DNA from 3 places in the Pseudophaeobacter sp. TrK17 genome. Region 2 is predicted to be linked to each of the others. Evidence: riboswitches for the same ligand, from Rfam matches in the RefSeq annotation. Region 2 holds a riboswitch; each other region holds the start of a gene.
What was found. A riboswitch is a leader RNA that binds a small molecule or an ion and turns the genes downstream of it on or off. The one in region 2 is predicted to bind cobalamin.
Positions count from the first base shown of each region.

Region 1: linked by a shared signal. The riboswitch ahead of JZI28_RS09795 (aromatic ring-hydroxylating dioxygenase subunit alpha) and the one ahead of JZI28_RS21315 (DUF1636 family protein) in region 2 are both predicted to bind cobalamin.
Region 3: linked by a shared signal. The riboswitch ahead of JZI28_RS16575 (hypothetical protein) and the one ahead of JZI28_RS21315 (DUF1636 family protein) in region 2 are both predicted to bind cobalamin.

Region 1 covers NZ_CP071700.1:2,098,483-2,100,676, forward strand. The annotation lists gene JZI28_RS09795 (aromatic ring-hydroxylating dioxygenase subunit alpha) at 1-1,002, opposite strand, end outside; cobalamin riboswitch at 1,112-1,314, opposite strand; one part of gene JZI28_RS09800 (IS3 family transposase) at 1,471-2,194, opposite strand, start outside.
Region 2 covers NZ_CP071701.1:119,277-121,470, forward strand. The annotation lists gene glpD (glycerol-3-phosphate dehydrogenase) at 1-193, shown strand, start outside; gene cobO (cob(I)yrinic acid a,c-diamide adenosyltransferase) at 254-889, opposite strand; cobalamin riboswitch at 940-1,179, shown strand; gene JZI28_RS21315 (DUF1636 family protein) at 1,279-1,689, shown strand; gene cobW (cobalamin biosynthesis protein CobW) at 1,696-2,194, shown strand, end outside.
Region 3 covers NZ_CP071700.1:3,501,749-3,503,942, forward strand. The annotation lists gene nudC (NAD(+) diphosphatase) at 1-64, shown strand, start outside; gene JZI28_RS16570 (SRPBCC family protein) at 132-599, shown strand; cobalamin riboswitch at 757-988, shown strand; gene JZI28_RS16575 (hypothetical protein) at 1,096-1,521, shown strand; gene JZI28_RS16580 (protein-tyrosine phosphatase family protein) at 1,565-2,110, opposite strand.

The DNA.
Region 1 (2,194 bases), on a different replicon from region 2:
CACCGCGTCTTTGTGGACAAGCCACTTTGTGGTTACTTCGGTTTCTGTTGGGCTGATTGGGGTGACGCGAAACACCAAAGAGTGGTCCGCAAGGAAATGGTTCCAGGTTGTAGGATAGTGGAATTTCAACAGAGACCCAGCATCGGCAAAGGGCGCACGTCCCAGCCAACGGCGGACCGCGACCTTTCCATCCATGGTATAGCTTTCAGCACCCTCTTTCAGGGGCATCCGCGCCAGTCTGTGCTGTCCGCCCTCATCCAGATGGAAGCGCGACGGCAGCCCTGCGGCCTCGCAGCGGTCAAAATGTGCCTGTAGATGGGCAGGTGTTTCACCCCCCTCGATGCCGGTGACCGCGGGATCATCCGGGAAGCTCCGGCAAAGGGCAGGATGATTGCCGCCACAATGATAGCATTCGCGATTGTTTTCCCAGACCAGTTTCCAATTGCCGTTTTCGACAATAGAGCTTTCGAAAGCGACTTTTGCCTGTCCCAGGTCATGGGGTTCGAGGTAGGGGCGGGCAATCGCTGCAAAGCTTTCAAAATCCGGGGCTTCGTCAGCCAGGCAGATATAGACTAACCCAGCAAGCTCGCGGCAATGCACCGTTTTCAACCCGTGTTGTTTGGGGTCAAAATCCGGCCCCATATCGCGGGCCCAAAGCAGTGAGCCGTCTAGCTCGTAGGTCCACTGGTGATAGGGGCAGACCAGTTTGGGCGCGTTCCCTTTTGCGGCCTTGCAAATGATAGAGCCCCGATGGCGGCAGGTGTTGTGGAAGGCACGGATCTGGTTGTCCGCACCGCGCACAATGATCACACGATATGCCCCTATGGTGTGGGTGACGTAATCGCCAGGTTTCACCAATTCACAGGCCGCAATAGCAAAGAGCCACTCGCGATAGTGGATGGCTTCCAGATCGGCCTGAAAGACCTCAGGGTCGGTGTAAAACGCCTGTTCCAATGCATGTTTTGGGTTTCGACGGGCCAATAGGCTTTGAATGTTATTCACTTCTGGCTCTCCTGCCGCGCCCCGCGGCCTTGTTTGGGCTGATGGCATGAGAGAACAGTCCGGAGGCGCGAGGATCACGTCCGAAAACCGAGCCCCCACCGCCACCCGCGGTTTGACATATCTGCAAGGCTGGTTTCCGGACTTGGAAGAGGTTTGCACCCGGTCACGGCACCTTCCCGGGATCCTCCTCCCAGTGGCGATTGCCGAACCTGATCTTCCTTACCGTTGCGGGGGCAGTGTCGGATTTTCACCGATTTCCCAATTCTCCACCCTCCCGGCAGGGAAGGCAGCACCTTGCAAGAAGAGTTTATTGTGCGGGCGTCGATTTTCTAAGTTGTGAACGACTTCTTTGTGTTCAAAACCGTACTGTTTCCGAGAAAGAACATTCAAGAATTCGAAGAGGAAATGGAGGTGCTGTATCTAAGGCACGGTAATCCCCCCATTTTTAATTGGGTCCAGCCGTAGAATTCACGCAGCCGTTTTCAGTTTCATGGCGGGTGTCATGCCGCCGATGCCCATGTTGGGTCGCTCGTTGTTGTAAGTCCAGAGCCATTGTGTTGCCTGGTCCTGTGCCTCCTCGATGGTTTCGAAGATGTATTGCCCCAGCCATTCGCCACGAACGGTGCGGTTGTAGCGCTCGATATAGGCATTCTGTTGGGGCTTACCGGGCTGGATATATTCGAGCCGCACATTGCGTTTCTCAGCCCATTCCATGAGCTTCCCGCTGACGTATTCTGGGCCGTTGTCCACACGAATAGCTTGGGGCTTTCCGCGCCACTCAATGATCTGGTTCAGCGCACGCACGACACGTTCAGCAGGCAGCGAGAAGTCGACCTCAATAGCCAGTCCTTCGCGATTGAAGTCATCCAAGACGTTTAATGCCCTGATCGACCGGCCATCCGCCAGCTGATCCGCCATGAAGTCCATGGACCAAGTTTCATTTGGTCTTTCAGGCACAGCCAGTGGTTCCGGCTTGTCCCGCTTCAAGCGTTTCTTCGGCTTGATACGCAGGTTCAACGCCAGCTCACAGTAGACCCGGTAGACACGTTTATGGTTCCAGCCATAGCCCTGCACGTTGCGCAGATACAAAAAGCACAGGCCGAAGCCCCAGGTCCGCTTGTTAGCCGTCAAGCGTTCAAGCCAATCTGCGATCTCTTCGTTGTCATCGCTCAGCACAGGGCTGTATCTATAG
Region 2 (2,194 bases):
TGCTAAAACCGCGCAGGATCTGGGCCAGGAGTTTGGCGCAACCATCACCGCGCGCGAGCTGGACTGGGTAATCAAAAACGAATGGGTGCGCACAGGCGACGATTTCCTGCTGCGCCGCACCAAGCTGAACCTGCGCCTGGATCCTGATCAGCGCGCAGCGGTGGACACCTACATTCGCAACAAACTGACCTAAGCGCCGCAACCACACCAATTGGCAGTATCAGCCCAGAGCACCCCCTGGGCTGATATGAACTTAAAATTCCACGCCTTTTTGCGCCTTAACACCAGCGCGGAACGGGTGCTTGATCTGGCCCATTTCGGTGACCAGATCGGCAATCTCGATCAGTTCTTCCTTGGCATTACGCCCGGTCAAAACCACATGGGTCATTGGGGGCTTTTCTTCCACCAGGAATTCCAGCACCTCTTCCAGATCCAGATAATCATAGCGCAGGGCGATGTTGATCTCATCAAGCAGCACCATGGTATTGCGCTCGTCGCGAATCATCTCCTTGGCCTTTTCCCAGCCCTTCTTTGCCGCAGCAATGTCACGCGCCTTGTCTTGGGTTTCCCAGGTAAAGCCCTCACCCATGGCGTAAAACTGGCACAGATCGCTAAAATTCTCTTCGATCAATGTGCGCTCGCCGGTCTGCCAGGCGCCCTTGATGAACTGCACCACAGCCGAGGGCATCCCATGGGCAATACAGCGCATGATCATGCCGAATCCCGAGCTGGATTTGCCCTTGCCGGGGCCGGTGTGGACGATGATCAGCCCCTTTTCCCCATCCTTGGTTTTCATCATGCGATCACGCGCGGCCTTCTTCTTGGCCATCTTGGACGCGTGACGTGCCGCTTCCTCTTCTGAAATGCCGGTTTCGGACGTATCACTCACGGTGTTCACTCCTGCTGTTTGCCCAAGTCTTGACAAGGAAGGCCTCGATAGCGCAAGGGGTTTTCGTTGGTTCCTGCAAATTGCAGGCGAAGAGGGAATGTGACAGGCTGATACCTGGCTTTGGTATCGGCTTTCAAGCACAGCCGCCCCCGCGACCGTGACCGGAGAGGTCTCTGATGCCACTGGCCCGTGTGTTTTGCACATCGTCGGGAAGGCAAGAGCACCGCAGACAGGCCCTGGCCTGTTGGAATCCGCAAGCCGGGAGACCTGCCAACGGATGAGACAACGAGCGGACGGGGTGTGTCGCGACTGGTTGTGGGAGTGCACCCTCTGCCCTCTCTCCACTGGCCCAGCCCCCGGTCCCTCACACACAAAGGACGCGCGCGCTGATGGCAGAAGATATGGCACTCCCCGCCACTGAAGATACCGCAGAGGTTACTTTGACCATCTGCACCACCTGCAAACGCGACGGCGTCGACCCCGAGGCCACCCGCCCCGGCGCGCTGCTGATGGCCGCCCTGTCCGATGCCAGCCTGCCTGCAGGTGTCACGGTGCGCGGTGTTGAATGCCTGTCGGCCTGCAAACGCGGCTGCGCCATGGTATTGACTGGCGGAGAAGCCCGCTGGAGCTACATCTACGGCGATCTCGACCCTGACGCCCATGTGGACGACATCCTGGCGGGCGCCGCCGCCTATGCCTCTACGACAGATGGGCTGGTGCCATGGCGTGAGCGCCCCCAGGTGTTCCGCAAACAATCTATCGCCCGCATCCCTCCGATCACCCTGCCTTCCAAGGATTAAATCTCCATGAGCGACCTCAACAAGATCCCCGTCACCGTTATCACCGGCTTTTTGGGCGCGGGGAAAACCACCCTAATCCGCCACCTGATGCAGAACCCCCAGGGCAAACGTCTGGCGGTTCTGGTCAATGAATTTGGCACCGCCGGTGTCGATGGCGACATCCTGAAGTCCTGCGCCGATGAAAACTGCCCGGAAAACAACATCGTAGAACTTGCCAATGGCTGCATCTGCTGCACCGTGGCGGATGATTTCATCCCCACCATCGAGGCCCTGATGGCGCTGCCGGAACAGCCCGAGCATATCCTGATCGAAACCTCCGGTCTGGCTCTGCCCAAACCCCTGCTCAAGGCCTTTGACTGGCCCGCGATCCGCTCGCGGATCACCGTGGATGGTGTCATTGCCCTGGCCGATGCCGAGGCCGTGGCCGCCGGGCAATTTGCTCCCGACCTGGCCGCCGTTGCCGCCCAACGCGAGGCCGACGACAGCCTCGACCACGAAACACCAC
Region 3 (2,194 bases), on a different replicon from region 2:
GGCGCGAAAAGGAGCAATTGCACATTTTCTTCTGGAAAACTGGCTTGCGGACACCTTGGATTAAGGAGATTATTCTATCACCAAATCCTACACTACTCTCTAAGGGCTGACGACAGGTCAGGCGGCATATCATGGAATTAACGAGTAAAGAGGACGTCGACACGCCTCTGGCTGAAGTCTTTGAAGCAATTTCCGATTTTGCCAGCTTTGAACGGTCGGCAATCCGGCGCGGCATCGAGGTACAGCGTCTGAGCGATGATCCGACCCCTCAGGTTGGCATGGCTTGGGATATCCAGACCGAGTTTCGCGGCAAACCGCGTAAATTGCACCTGAAGCTTTCCAGCTATGAGCCCACAACCTTGATTGGGTTTGATGGCGAGAGCCCCAGCCTGTCAGGCAAGGGCCAGATTGAGCTTCTGGCGCTCTCTCCGCGGCGGACCCGTCTTTCGGTGAAGGTCAATCTGCAGGCCAAAACCCTGTCCGGGCGTCTGTTGTTGCAATCGCTCAAACTGGCGCGCTCAAAGATCAACACCCGTTTCAAGCAACGTGTGGCAGAGTTTGCCAGCCTGACCGAAGACCGGGCAAACCGCAGCGCCTGATCCCGGTTGCAGCCTGCCAGACAGTGTCCCCTGACCAGCAGCAGGCCAGCCCCTGCGGATTTCTGCGTGCTGGACTGCTGCTTGCAGGTTTCTGTGTGCCGATATCAGCCGTCCTGTCCAAGCTCTCAATTCTTGATTGACGACTCATACCCGTCAACGATAGCGATTAAGAGATGGTTTCTGCGACGCATAACCTTGCGTCCAGAATGAAAAGGGAACGCGGTGCGGCCAGGCTTTTGCAGCCCTGCCAACTCCGCGACTGCCCCCGCAACTGTAAGCGGCGAGCGCTTCGGGTAAACCACTGGTACAGGGATGTAATCCCGGCCGGGAAGGACCGAAACCGTATCGACCCGCAAGTCAGGAGACCTGCCATCACCAATGTAACTCGAAACTGGACGGGGAGTCCGGGCGAGTGCATGAGGTGAATGTGGGCGACGCCCCGCCCGGTCTCATGCCTGCGCCACTGATTTCCCCGCCAGCGCGCGGAGGGCGCATCATGACAGCGATGGACCAGACAACGACCAAAGAAACACATCACTTTTCCCAAAGCATCTGTATGCACCTGGGCAAACCCTGCCCGGCCCTGAGCCGGATGCTCACGGCGCTTGCCGGGGCATTGGATAAGGCCCGCCCGGTGACATCCGCCGAATTTGAGCTCTGCGGAGACAGTCTGCTGGATGGCTGCGCCCGTCATTGCCCAGCCCGGTTCATTGCCAGCCATGACCGCATTCGGGTGTTTTGTGACGTCAGCGAAGCAGCTGATACAGCAACCCTGGATCTGTTTGCTGATACCCTGTTCCAACCAGACAGCCGGGCATTTTCCACCACCAAACTGCATCAGCCCCCCTGCGCCATGGGTGAGGCCCTGCCAAAACCCCTGCCTCAACAGACCACAGCGCAAACCGTCCACCCTGCCCTGTAGCCCCGGCATCGTCGAAGCCATTAAGGAGGGCGTCTCGCCCTTCTTATTTGTTTCTGGCTTTCCGTGTCCCGGCGCGTTTTGCAGCGGCCAGCGCCCAGGTCATCTGTTCCTCGGTCTCGACCGCACAGGCGCGCACAGCACGCAGTCGGCGCAGCGCCTTGTCGGGGTCTTCCCCAGCTTCGATCATCAAACGCAATACCACCATGCCGGAGCGCCCGCAGCCGCCCTTGCAATGCACCAGCACCCGGCCGCCGCCCCGCAACGCCTGCAGGGCCAGCGTGCTGACCTCGGGCCATTGCGCCAGCATCGCTTTGGTCGGGGCAGAAAAATCCGGCAAGGGCAGGTGGATCCAACGCGACCCCATGGCCTGAAAATCCTGCCCCAAAGGCGCGGCACCCGCGCCCACATGTTCGACTTCGGTTGTCATCGAGATCACCAGTCCTGGCTGCCAGTCATGCAGATGATCCATGTCTCCCCTGTAGTCGCCACCGCTGCCCGGCAGCGGACACAGCGCCAGAATGCCATCCGCGACACTCAGGGCATGCAGGGTCAGGGATCGTACGGATTGGTCAGCAAGGTGATCATTCATGCCGCGCCCCTTCCTGCTGTCCGGCCGCGCAGGCAGATGGTATCAGGCAGCGCCTACAAAATCCGGTGTTTTTGGACATTGGCA